DNA from 2 places in the Dokdonella soli genome. Region 2 is predicted to be linked to the other one. Evidence: riboswitches for the same ligand, from Rfam matches in the RefSeq annotation. Region 2 holds a riboswitch; the other holds the start of a gene.
What was found. A riboswitch is a leader RNA that binds a small molecule or an ion and turns the genes downstream of it on or off. The one in region 2 is predicted to bind cobalamin.
Positions count from the first base shown of each region.

Region 1: another riboswitch for cobalamin. It lies ahead of ABD002_RS14900 (ribonucleoside-diphosphate reductase subunit alpha); the one in region 2 lies ahead of metE (5-methyltetrahydropteroyltriglutamate--homocysteine S-methyltransferase).

Region 1 is NZ_BAAAEU010000024.1:198,917-204,854, reverse strand. It holds gene ABD002_RS14915 (MBL fold metallo-hydrolase) at 1-571, shown strand, start outside; gene ABD002_RS19745 (YeeE/YedE family protein) at 568-1,425, shown strand; cobalamin riboswitch at 1,444-1,662, shown strand; gene ABD002_RS14900 (ribonucleoside-diphosphate reductase subunit alpha) at 1,986-4,307, shown strand; gene ABD002_RS14895 (ribonucleotide-diphosphate reductase subunit beta) at 4,444-5,460, shown strand; gene ABD002_RS14890 (acyl-CoA thioesterase) at 5,447-5,848, shown strand.
Region 2 is NZ_BAAAEU010000024.1:3,736-9,673, reverse strand. It holds gene ABD002_RS14050 (hypothetical protein) at 1-442, shown strand, start outside; gene metE (5-methyltetrahydropteroyltriglutamate--homocysteine S-methyltransferase) at 710-3,001, opposite strand; cobalamin riboswitch at 3,217-3,452, opposite strand; gene ABD002_RS14040 (S8 family serine peptidase) at 4,032-5,938, shown strand, end outside.

The sequences.
Region 1 (5,938 bases), 200 kb from region 2:
GCACTTCAAGCCGCTGTTCGGCTTGGGCGAGGACTTCGTCCCCGATGGCCGCCAGTTCGACCGCCTGTTCGACGACGACGAGCGCTTCCGCATCGGCGGCCTGGAGGCGCGCGTCCTCGCCACGCCCGGCCACACCGGCGACAGCCTGACCTATCTTGTCGGCGATGCAGCGTTTGTCGGCGACACCCTGTTCGCGCCGGACGTCGGCACCGCACGTTGCGACTTCCCGGGTGGCGATGCCGCGCGGCTGCATGCCTCGATCCAGACGATCCTGGCGCTGCCAGCGGACACGCGTATCTTCCTCTGCCACGACTATCCGCCGGCCGGACGTGCGCCGATGGCGGAGACGTCGATCGCCGCCGAGGTGCGGGACAACCTGCATGTCGGTCGCGGCATCACTGCAGCCGAGTTCGTGGCGATGCGCGGTGCGCGCGACGCCAACCTGACGGTACCACGACTGCTCCTGCCGGCGTTGCAGGTCAACATCCGCGGCGGGCGCCTGCCGCCGCCGGACACCAACGGCATCGTCTGGTTGAAGTTGCCGCTTAACCAGCTGGGAGGCATGGCATGAACGCCCGGATGAGCGGATGGGTCGGCGGTGTGCTGATCGGCATGGCCGCCGCTTTGCTGCTGTGGCTGAACGGCCGCATCGCGGGCATCAGCGGCATCGTCAACGCCGTGACCGGGGCCGCGTCGTCGGATCGTGGCTGGCGTGTTGCGTTCCTGCTCGGCTTGATGCTTGCGGGCGGGGGGACGATGCGCTGGTTCGCCGTGGGTGAGCCACATCGGCAAGGTTATCCGGTGATCCTGCTCGTCGTGGGTGGATTGCTCGTCGGCTTCGGCACGCGCATGGGCAGCGGTTGCACCAGCGGTCATGGCGTGTGTGGCCTGGGCAGGTTGTCGCTGCGCTCGTTGGCCCGCGGCGCTGACCTTCATGGCCGCCGCGATGGCGACGGTGTTCGTGATGCGCCATTGGCCGGGATGGTCGGCATGAATGCGCGCTGGTTCGCGGCTCTTTTTTCAGGAGCCTTGTTCGGGGTCGGCCTGGCGATCTCGGGCATGACTGATCCGCGCGTCGTGCAAGGCTTCCTGGATATCTTCGGCCAGTTCGACCCAACCCTGATCCTGGTGCTTGGCGCTGCTGTCGGCGTTACCGTGATCGCGTTCCGCTGGATTCTTCGCTTGCCCAAACCGCGTTTCGCGCCCGGGTTCGAATTGCCTGCGACGCAGCGGATCGATCGCCGTCTGATTGTGGGCGCGGGAATATTCGGCATCGGCTGGGGACTGGTCGGCTACTGCCCGGGTCCTGCGCTGGTCGGCCTGGCGGGTGGGGTGCATGAAGTGCTCTGGTTCGTGCCGGCGATGCTGGTGGGGGCCGTCGCCTGCCGACTCATGGAAACTCGTGTGCGGCAAGAAACCGATTGAACTTCCGGTCACGAGGGCATATCTTGTGGTCGTCGATGGCGCCCAGCACAACATCTGGGTTGGGGGTCACAAAACCTCCGAGGGAATCCGGTGCGAATCCGGAGCTGCCCCGCAGCGGTGATCGGGAGCGAACGACGCATCAGGCACTGAGCTTCGGCTTGGGAAGCGGCGTCCAGTAGGTGAGGCAAACGCCTCGCGCCCGAGAGTCCGAATACCCGCCGCGACCGTTCCGCCGCAATGCGGAGCGTCTGGCTCGAAGGCCCTCGCGGGAGGGGCAGGCCGAAAGTCGTCGCGCCTCCGTCCGGAGCCCGCGTCCCTTTCGACTGGCGTCATCCGCAGGTTCTTCTTTCGCTCGCGGGAGCGAAGGCCGGCGGATCGCGGGCCCAAGTCTCATTCCGTGCGTCGCCGTGCCTTTACTTCTGCGGGTCCGCTGCTCGCGAAGGAGAGAACGCATGTCCACGTCCGAAGTTGTCGCCGAGTCCGCCGCATCTCCCGCCGCCGCCGTCCCGCCGAATCAACCGGGTTTCCGCCTGACCGCGCCGCACGCGGGCCCGATCGCGATGCAGGTGACCAAGCGCTCGGGCGCGAAGGAACCGGTCGACCTCAACAAGATCGTGCGCGCGGTCACGCGCTGCTGCGAGGGGCTCGCGGATGTCGAGCCGATGCGCGTCGCGCTGAAGACGATCGCCGGCCTGTACGACGGTGCGACCACGCGCGAACTGGATGAACTCTCGATCCGCACCGCGGCCTCGTTCATCGCCGAGGAGCCCGAATACTCGAAGGTCGCCGCGCGCCTGCTTGCCGGCTACATCGACAAGGAAGTGCAGGGGCTCGGCGTGTATTCGTTCTCGCAATCGATCCGACTCGGTTTCGATGCGGGTCTGATCAACGAGCGCGTGCTCGCGTTCGTCGAGGCGAATGCGCGCAAGCTCAACGACGCGATCGATCCGCGCCACACGCTGCGCTTCGAATACTTCGGCCTACGCACCTTGTACGACCGCTACCTGCTCAAGCATCCGACTCAGCGTCAGGTCATCGAGTCGCCGCAGCAGTTCTGGCTGCGCGTCGCCTGCGCGCTCAGCGAGAGCGCGGGCGACGCCATCGAGCTGTACCAGCTGTTCGCCGGTCTCGACTACGTGCCGAGTTCGCCGACGCTGTTCAATTCCGGCACGCGCCACGAACAGTTGTCGAGCTGCTTCCTGCTCGATTCGCCTGAGGATTCGCTGGAGGCGATCTATGGCAAGTACCGCGACGTCGCGCTGCTGTCGAAGTTCTCGGGCGGCATCGGTCTCGCCTGGCATCGCGTGCGTTCGGAAGGCTCGCTGATCCGCTCGACCAATGGCTTGAGCAACGGCATCGTGCCGTGGCTGAAGACGCTCGATTCCTCGGTCGCCGCGGTCAACCAGGGCGGCAAGCGCAAGGGCGCGGCCTGCGTGTACCTGGAATCCTGGCACGCCGATATCGAGGCGTTCCTCGAGCTGCGCGAAAACACCGGCGACGACGCGCGCCGCACGCATCATCTGAACATTGCGAACTGGGTCCCGGATCTGTTCATGCATCGCGTCGATACGGACGGGATGTGGTCGCTGTTCGATCCGAAGGACGTGCCGGATTTCCCGGACCGGTGGGGCGAGGCGTTCGAAAGCGCGTACGTGCAGGCCGAGGCGCAGGGGCTCGCGAAGAAGACCGTGAAGGCGCGTGACCTCTACGCACGCATGATGCGCACGCTGGCGCAGACCGGCAACGGCTGGATGACGTTCAAGGACGCCTGCAACCGCGCCGGCAACCAGACCGCGAAGCCGGGCAACGTGGTGCACCTGTCGAACCTGTGCACCGAGATCATCGAAGTCACGAACGACGGCGAAACCGCGGTCTGCAATCTCGGCTCGATCAATCTTTCGCGGCATCACGACGGTGTCGCGTTCGATTTCGACAAGCTCGCGCACACCGTGCAGGTCGCGGTGCGCCAGCTCGACCGCGTGATCGATCTGAATTTCTATCCGATCGACACCGCGCGCGCGTCGAACCTGCGCTGGCGTCCGGTCGGCCTCGGCCTGATGGGCTTGCAGGACGTGTTCTTCGCGTTGCGCCTGCCGTTCGACAGCGCAGCGGCGCGCGAACTGTCGGCGCGGATCTCCGAGGAGATCTACTACTGGGCGCTGCGCACGTCGCTCGACCTCGCGCGCGAGAAGGGCGCGCATCCGGCCTTCGCCGACACGCGCGCCGCGCGTGGCGAGTTGCAATTCGACGCCTGGAACGTCACCCCGCGCGACAGCGCGCGCTGGGATGTGCTGCGTGCGGAGATCCAGGCTCATGGCCTGCGCAACTCGCTGCTGATCGCGATCGCGCCAACGGCCACGATCGCCTCGATCGCCGGCTGCTACGAATGCATCGAACCGCAGGTGTCGAACCTGTTCAAGCGCGAGACCTTGTCCGGCGATTTCCTGCAGGTGAACCGCTACCTGGTCGATGAATTGAAACGGCTCGGCTTGTGGACCGCCGAGATCCGCGACGCGATCAAGCTCGCCGAAGGCTCGGTGCAGCCGATCGTGGCATTGCCGGACGAGCTCAAGACGATCTATCGCACGGTCTGGGAGACGCCGATGCGCGCACTGATCGACATGGCCGCCGAGCGCGGCGCATTCATCGACCAGAGCCAGTCGCTGAACCTGTTCATCGAGAATCCGAACATCGGCCAGCTGTCGAGCATGTACATGTACGCATGGAAGCAAGGACTGAAGACGACCTATTACCTGCGCTCGCGGCCGGCGACGCGGATCGCGAAGGCGACGGTGGGCGCGGGGCCGGCGAAGACCTATACCGATGCGGAAGCAGTGGTCTGTTCGCTGGAGAATCCGGAGATGTGCGAGGCCTGCCAGTAGAGAAAGCTCGTCATCCCGGCGAAAGCCGGGATCCAGCGTCTGCTCTTCATCGAAGAAACTGGATCCCGGCTTTCGCCGGGATGACGAGCCAGAAGGTTCAGTCGTTTCGCGTACTGCAAGAACTCAAGGAATGCCCATGTCCGTTCCATCAACGCGCCTCCTCGACCCCGGCTTCGACCTCACCCTGCGGCCGATGCGCTATCCGCAGTTCTACGAGATGTACCGCGCTGCGATCAAGAACACCTGGAGCGTCGAGGAGATCGATTTCCAGATCGACCTCGGCCATCTGGTCCAGCGCATGACGCCTGCCGATCGTCATCTGATCCAGCGTCTGGTCGCGTTCTTCGCGACCGGGGATTCGATCGTCGCGAACAACCTCGTGCTGAACCTCTACAGGCACATCAACGCGCCCGAGGCGCGCATGTACCTGTCGCGCCAGCTGTATGAAGAAGCACTGCATGTGCAGTTCTACCTGACCCTGCTCGACCACTACATTCCCGAGCCCGAACAGCGCGCGCAGGCATTCGCCGCGGTCGAGAACATTCCTTCGATCCGGCGCAAGGCCGCGTTCTGCCAGCGCTGGATCGATTCGATCCAGACCCTCGATCGCATCGATTCGGAGGCGGACAAGCGCCAGTTCCTGCTGAATCTGACCTGTTTCGCGACTTGCATCGAAGGCCTGTTCTTCTTCGGCGCGTTCGCCTACGTGTATTTCCTGCGTTCGCGTGGCCTGCTGCCAGGGCTCGCCGCCGGCACCGCCTGGGTGTTCCGCGATGAATCCGCACACATGGGTTTCGCGTTCGAGGTACTGCGTACGGTCGAGCGTGAGGAGCCACAGCTGTTCGATGCCGAGTGGGCCGCCCAGGTCACGCAGATGATCACCGAGGCGGTCGACTGCGAGACTGCGTTCGCCGAGGACGTGCTCGGCGGCGGCGTGGTCGGCATGACGCTGAAGGAGATGCGCCAGTACCTCGAGTACGTCGCCGACCAGCGCCTCGCGATGCTGCACCTGCCGCCGCGCTACGGCGCGCGCAATCCGTTCCCGTTCATGGAACTGCAGGACGTGCAGGAACTGACCAACTTCTTCGAGCGCCGTGTCTCGGCGTACCAGGTCGCGGTGCAGGGCGAGGTGGGTTTCGATCATGCGTTCTGACGGTGCGTGCGAAGGCGAGGCGCGCTTCGTCGAGATCGTGTTCCCGCACCACTGCAATCATCTCGGCACGTTGTTCGGCGGCCAGGCGCTGGCCTGGATGGACAAGGCCGCGTTCCTTGTCGCCAGCCGCTTTGCCGGGCGCACGGTCGTCACTGCGCGTTCGGACCGTATCGACTTCAAGCAGGCCGTGAAGCTTGGCGAGATCGTCGAGCTGGTCGCGAGCGTGGTCGGCGTCGGGCGCAGCTCGATGACCGTGCGCGTGCAGATGCTCAGCGAGGCCAAGCCCGGCGCCGCACAGAAGCTGGCGACCAGCGGCGAGTTCGTGATGGTCGCGGTCGACGAGGCAGGGCGCGCGGTGCCCGTTGCGCGCGCGCTCGACCGCGCCTGATTGCCTTCACACAGCACGTCTGGTGCTCGCGCGAGACCGTCGCGATGCCGCGGCAGATGGCGCCGGGAGTATGCTCGGCATTTCGTTTCG
Region 2 (5,938 bases):
CATCGCCAATCAGCAGGGCGACTTGATCTTCATCCTGGCGCTCCAGGACAGTGCGCGCCAGGAAGTCGCCAGCCTGATCTATAAGGGCAACATGCTCGATCGCGGGACCCCCGTTCGCAACATGATCGGCGCATTGGCGATCGCCAAGCAGCTCGACTACCGCCAGACCTACGATGCCTACGAGAAGCTCAACGACGAAGCGCGGGCGAATCTCTCGTTCGCGAACTTCACCCAGTTGAAGCAGGCTGAGCAGGTGGTCATCGCCAAAGGGCAAGCGCGCGTCCCGTTGCTGCAGAACAGCCTCTTTGAAGTGGAGAAGGCAATGAACGCCAACGGGGCGGCACAGAAAAGGAGCCGAGTCATCGGGTTCATCTCCTCCATCTTCGGAAGTTTCCTACTCCTTCTTGCCAATCTGATCGCCCAGAGTCGGGCGCCCGATTGATTAGGACTGCGCGGGTGTCAAAGTCCGGCTGTCGCTGGTCAGGTTGCTCCCACAGGGTCGAACCATCAAATGCAACGTCACTGCGAACAACCTGGACAGGGGTTGACCGTGGCGACCAGCGAGCTCGAGTGGGTGCCCTGAGCAGAAACCCTGGTTCATCACGAGGCGCCTGAAATGCGCGCTGTGCGCCGTCGCGTGGCGGGACAAGCGACCTGATGGAAATGTCCGCTGCCCAACCGAGGCGAGCAGCGGACACTTCGACATGACTCAGGTTGTTTTTTCTACGGAAGATCGCAACCGCCGCGCAGCTTCGACCATCGCGGCGAGCGTCGTGCGCGTCTCCGGCCAACCGCGGGTTTTCAGCCCACAGTCCGGGTTGACCCACACTTGCTCGGGGAAGAGCACAGCGCCTGCTTTCTCCAGCAGCTCCGTCATCTCGTCCACGGATGGCACGCGCGGTGAGTGGATGTCGTAGACGCCCGGCCCGATCTCGTTGGGATAGCGAAACTTCACAAAGGCATCGAGCAGCTCCATGCGCGAGCGGGAGGTCTCGATCGAGATCACGTCGGCATCCATCGCCGCGACCGAGTCAATGATGTCGTTGAACTCGGAGTAGCACATGTGCGTGTGGATCTGCGTATCGTCGGCAACTCCCGACGCTGTGATACGGAAGCACTCCACCGCCCAGTCCAGATAGACCTGCCAGTCTGCTCGCCGCAATGGCAAACCTTCGCGCAACGCGGGTTCGTCGATCTGGATCACGCGAATCCCCGCACGTTCAAGATCGATCACTTCGTCGCGCAGCGCCAGTGCTATCTGCCGGCAGGTGGCGGCTCGGGGTTGGTCATCGCGAACGAATGACCACTGCAGTACCGTCACCGGTCCGGTCAGCATGCCCTTCATCGGCTTGTCGGTCAGCGACTGCGCATACTGCGACCAGCGCACCGTCATTGGCGCCGGACGCTCGACATCGCCGTAGATGACGGGGGGCTTGACGCAACGCGATCCATAGCTCTGTACCCAGCCATTCTTCGTAAAAGCAAAACCATCGAGCTGCTCGCCGAAGTACTCAACCATATCGTTGCGCTCGAATTCGCCGTGGACGAGCACGTCGATGCCGATTTCCTCTTGGAAACGCACACACTTTTCCGTCTCAGCCACCAGGAAAGCGTCATAGGCGGCATCCGACAGCTTGCCGGACTTGTGCTTCGCGCGCGCCTCTCGCACTTCATGTGTCTGCGGAAACGAGCCAATCGTCGTGGTCGGGAATAGCGGCAGCCGCATCCGTTCTTCCTGCAGAACTCGGCGTTTCGGATAGGCGGAGCGACGCCGTGCGGACGATGCTTCGAGAGAGGCCACGCGTTCCGCGACACGGGGTTTGTGGACTCTTTTCGAGGTGCTCCGCGTCTCTCGCCGTTCGCGTGCAACATCGAGCGTATCCACCGAGGAAACGAGACCGTTCAGCGCGTCGACGATGGCGCGCACTTCCTCGACTTTCTGTCGCGCGAACGAAAGCCAGGACTGGATGTCGGAGGGAAGCGACGTCTCAAGTGTTGCATCGACCGGCACGTGCAAGAGTGAACAAGACGGCGCGACCTGCAGGCGGTCACCGCCGAGTCGATCATGCGCACGGCGTACAAGCGGCACCGCGCGATCGAGATCGGTACGCCAGATATTGCGTCCGTCGACGACACCGAGTGACAACGTCCGTTCTGCCGGCAACGCGTCGAGTACAGCATCCAATTGATCGGGCGCGCGAACCAGGTCGACATGCAATCCGTCGACGGGCAGGTCCACAGCGAGGTTGAGGTTGTCGCCGAGGGCGCCGAAATAAGTCGTCAGCACAAGCTTGGGACGATCCACATTCGCGAATGCCGCGTAAGCACGGCGATAGGCCGCATGATCGTCCGCATCCTGATCGAGGATGAGGCAGGGTTCGTCGATCTGCACCCATTGGGTGCCGGCGGCCTTGAGTCGACCGAGCAATTCTATGTAGACGGGCAGCAGTCGATCCAACAGTGCCAGGCGATCGCTCCCATCGACAGTTTTCGCCAACATTAGAAAACTGACGGGACCCAGCAACACCGGACGCGCTTCGAGGCCCAGCGCCTTCGCTTCCAGGTACTCGGCGACCGGCTTGTCGCCACGAAGTTGAAAGGTCTGGGTGCTCTGCAGCTCTGGAACGAGGTAGTGGTAGTTGGTGTCGAACCACTTCGTCATCTCGAGGGCGCGCAAATCGAATTCATCATTCTGCGCCCCGCGTGCCAGCGCGAAATAACCCTCTAGCGGATCGCGATCGGCAAGCTTCCGGTAACGGTCGGGGATGGCGTCGAACAGAAACGCCATGTCGAGGACCTGGTCGTACAAAGAAAAGTCGTTGCAAGGCACGGAGTCTGCGCCGGCTTCACGTTGAATACGCCAGTGTCGGTGCCGCAGATCCTTCGCGATGTCCTGCAGCTGCTGCGGCGAGCTTTCGCCGCGCCAGTAGGCCTCGAGTGCGTGTTTGAGCTCACGCTTCGCGCCGATGCGCGGAAAGCCGAGATTGGTAACAAGAGTCATGAATGCAATTCCTCATGCGTCAGTGGCAGTGAGGAACGAAGGAACCGCGCGTCGACTCGCCTGCAAGTACAGACAAGGGATTCGTCACGCCAGCGACCTTCGCCCCCGCGGGCGAACCGGAACTGCGTGGCGAGCGCGCGGGAGTACGCGCACGATGGAAATGCATCGTGCGAGAGCTCCGGCCGCTTCCCCACGGAAGGTCCAGGTCAAACAGGGATCTCTCCCTGGACGAGGCAGGTCTTCGGGCTCGTGGACGTGAAGCGCATCAGCGCTTCGCCTAGTGTCCGCCGCTTCCCAGTCCTTAGGGACCAGTGCTACTGGCGAAGGTCGTTTCCACACACCGCTGCGGGGCAGCGCCGGAATTGGCCCATGACGGCCGCACCGGCTTCCCTTTTAATTCCATCGCTCTATGCGGATAGAGCGATGGAAACCATCGACGCGTGGAAAAGTACGCGCAGCATCGGACGACGTCAAGCATCGCTGCGTCGACGGGCCCTTCCGGCAAGGCGCCAGCCAATCCCGGCAATCCAGCGAGTACAGGGCTCCTGAGTGATGGCCATTTCAAAACCGGGTCGCTCATTCGTCATTGACTAAATGTGACGGGGCGCCGCCGTGATGGCGCTTGCCCCGTAGTAGGGCGTGGCAATGGTCGATGAGCTGGCACGAGACGGGGAGAGGCATGAATCAACGTCTCGTAGTGCAGCGCCGCTGGGGGAGTCGGCGGGTTCGACGGAATCTGGGGCCAATCGAAGGAGACACGGTGATGGGTGTTCGTTTCACGCGGCAGTGGCCGCTGGCAGCAGCAATCGCGACAATCATTGGTAGTACGGGGATGGCCGTAGCGCCAGCGTTCGCCGGATCGGCTTCCACGGACGACGGGCCTTCCGGAAGCTCCACTGTAGTTGCCCGGGAGTCCGTTCCGAATCGCTACATCGTGCGGTTTGTCGAGCAGACGATACCAACCTATTTCGCGGGCCAGGCGGGGGCAAACTCCGTTCAGGCCGTCGGTCCCTACAAGGCGAACGGAGCCTTGGGCCGACTGCACCTCGATTCGGCCAATTCAGCGGTGGCGAACTACCGGCAGTACCTCGAGGGCCGGCAGGCCAGCCACTTGAGTGCTATTGCGATGACGTTGGGCCGCACGCCGAACGTGGTATCGACGATGGCGCATGCGCTGAACGCTGCAGTGATAGACGGGCTTTCGGCAAGCGATGTTGCGAAGCTGAAAAAGCTGCCCGACGTCCTTTCAGTCACGCCTGACTACATCGTCCATCAGGCGAGCGACGTCGGTCCGGGCTTCATCGGGGCCTCCTCGATCTGGTGGGGAACTCCGGCGGGGCAGGACACGCTGTTCGCTAACGGCTTCGAATCGTTGCTGGGCTATCGAGGCGACGGTGTCGTCATCGGCAATATCGATACCGGCTACAACAGCAAGAGTCCCTCGTTTGCAGCCGTCGACGATCAGGGCTACCACATCCAGAACCCATTGGGTTCTGGCCACTACATCGGTCAATGCGGCGTGCAGGGCATCAATCTGGCCGGCGGATGCAATGACAAGGTCATCGGCGTCTACGACGAATTGGGTGTGCAGGAGCCCAAAGAGCCGGCTCAATCCGTTGAGGACAGTCCGCTCGATGGCCACGGCAGCCACACCGGCAGCACCGCTGGCGGCAACAGCCGTTCCGCCACCATCGGCAGCTTTACAGCACATCTGTCGGGTGTCGCACCGCACGCCAACCTGGTGATCTACCGTGGCCTCTACAACAGAAACGGTTCCACATCCGCGCTCGCCGCCGCGGCGAACCAGGCGATCCAGGACGGCATCGTCGATGTGTTGAACTACTCGATCAGCGGCGGCCTCGATCCTTGGAATGATCCGGTTTCGCAAGCATTCCTCTCAGCCACCGATGCCGGCATTTTCGTCGCGGCGGCGGCGGGCAACAACGAGACCACACCGGTAACGCTCCCAGGAACAGCAAATCACTGGGAGCCATGGGTCACGACGGTTGCCGCGGGCAACCACACGGGTGGCCCCCTGGGTTACTCCGCGACGGTTTCGGGTGCAGGTGCACCTGGTCCAATCGGCATGAACACGGCCCCCAACTCGACCCAGCCAAGCGGGCCGATTGCGACCGTGCTGGCGGTCAGTCCGAACTTCGGTGCGGCCAACGATTGCGCTGCGCTTCCATCAGGCACGTTCACCGGCAAGATGGCCATCTTGCATTTCGTGAGCGGCCCTTGCGGCACGAATGCGCTGGCGGCGAATGCGAAGGCCGCGGGTGCAGTCCAGGTACTGCTGGTCAATTCGACCGACGACTACATCAGCAGCGGTGCTGCACAGACCATTCCGGTGTTTACCACGAGCAGCGGGCAGGGCAACGCCCTTGAGGTCTACGCGGCAGCTCATCCGGGTACCGCCATGAATATCGGCTACCCCGCCAATTCGCGCCTGCCGGCCCAGCCGGACAAACTAGCCAGCTTCAGCCTGCTTGGTCCGGTCGGTACCGACGCCATCAAGCCGGATGTGCAGGCGCCGGGCGTGGCCGTCCTGGCGTCCGTCGCGAACGACGGCACGCCTGCCGGAGCCAACAACGTCGACTTCTACGATGGCACGTCGATGGCGACCCCGCATACGGCCGGTACCGGCGCACTGCTGATGGGCATGCATTCGGACTGGACACCGATGGAGGTGAAGTCGGCGCTCATGATGACTGCAACGGAAGCAGGCTTGACCAAACCGGATGGCGCGACGCTCAGCGATTTCTTCGATCGGGGCTCGGGACGCATCCAGGCGTATGTCGCCAGCCGGGCCGGTTTGGTGATGAACGAGACGGGTCTGAACTTCTCGAACGCCAATCCCGCCAATGCCGGAAAGCCCGGCAGCATCGGGCCCAGCGCGCTCAATCTTGCCAGCATGCAGAAGGATGCCTGCATCAC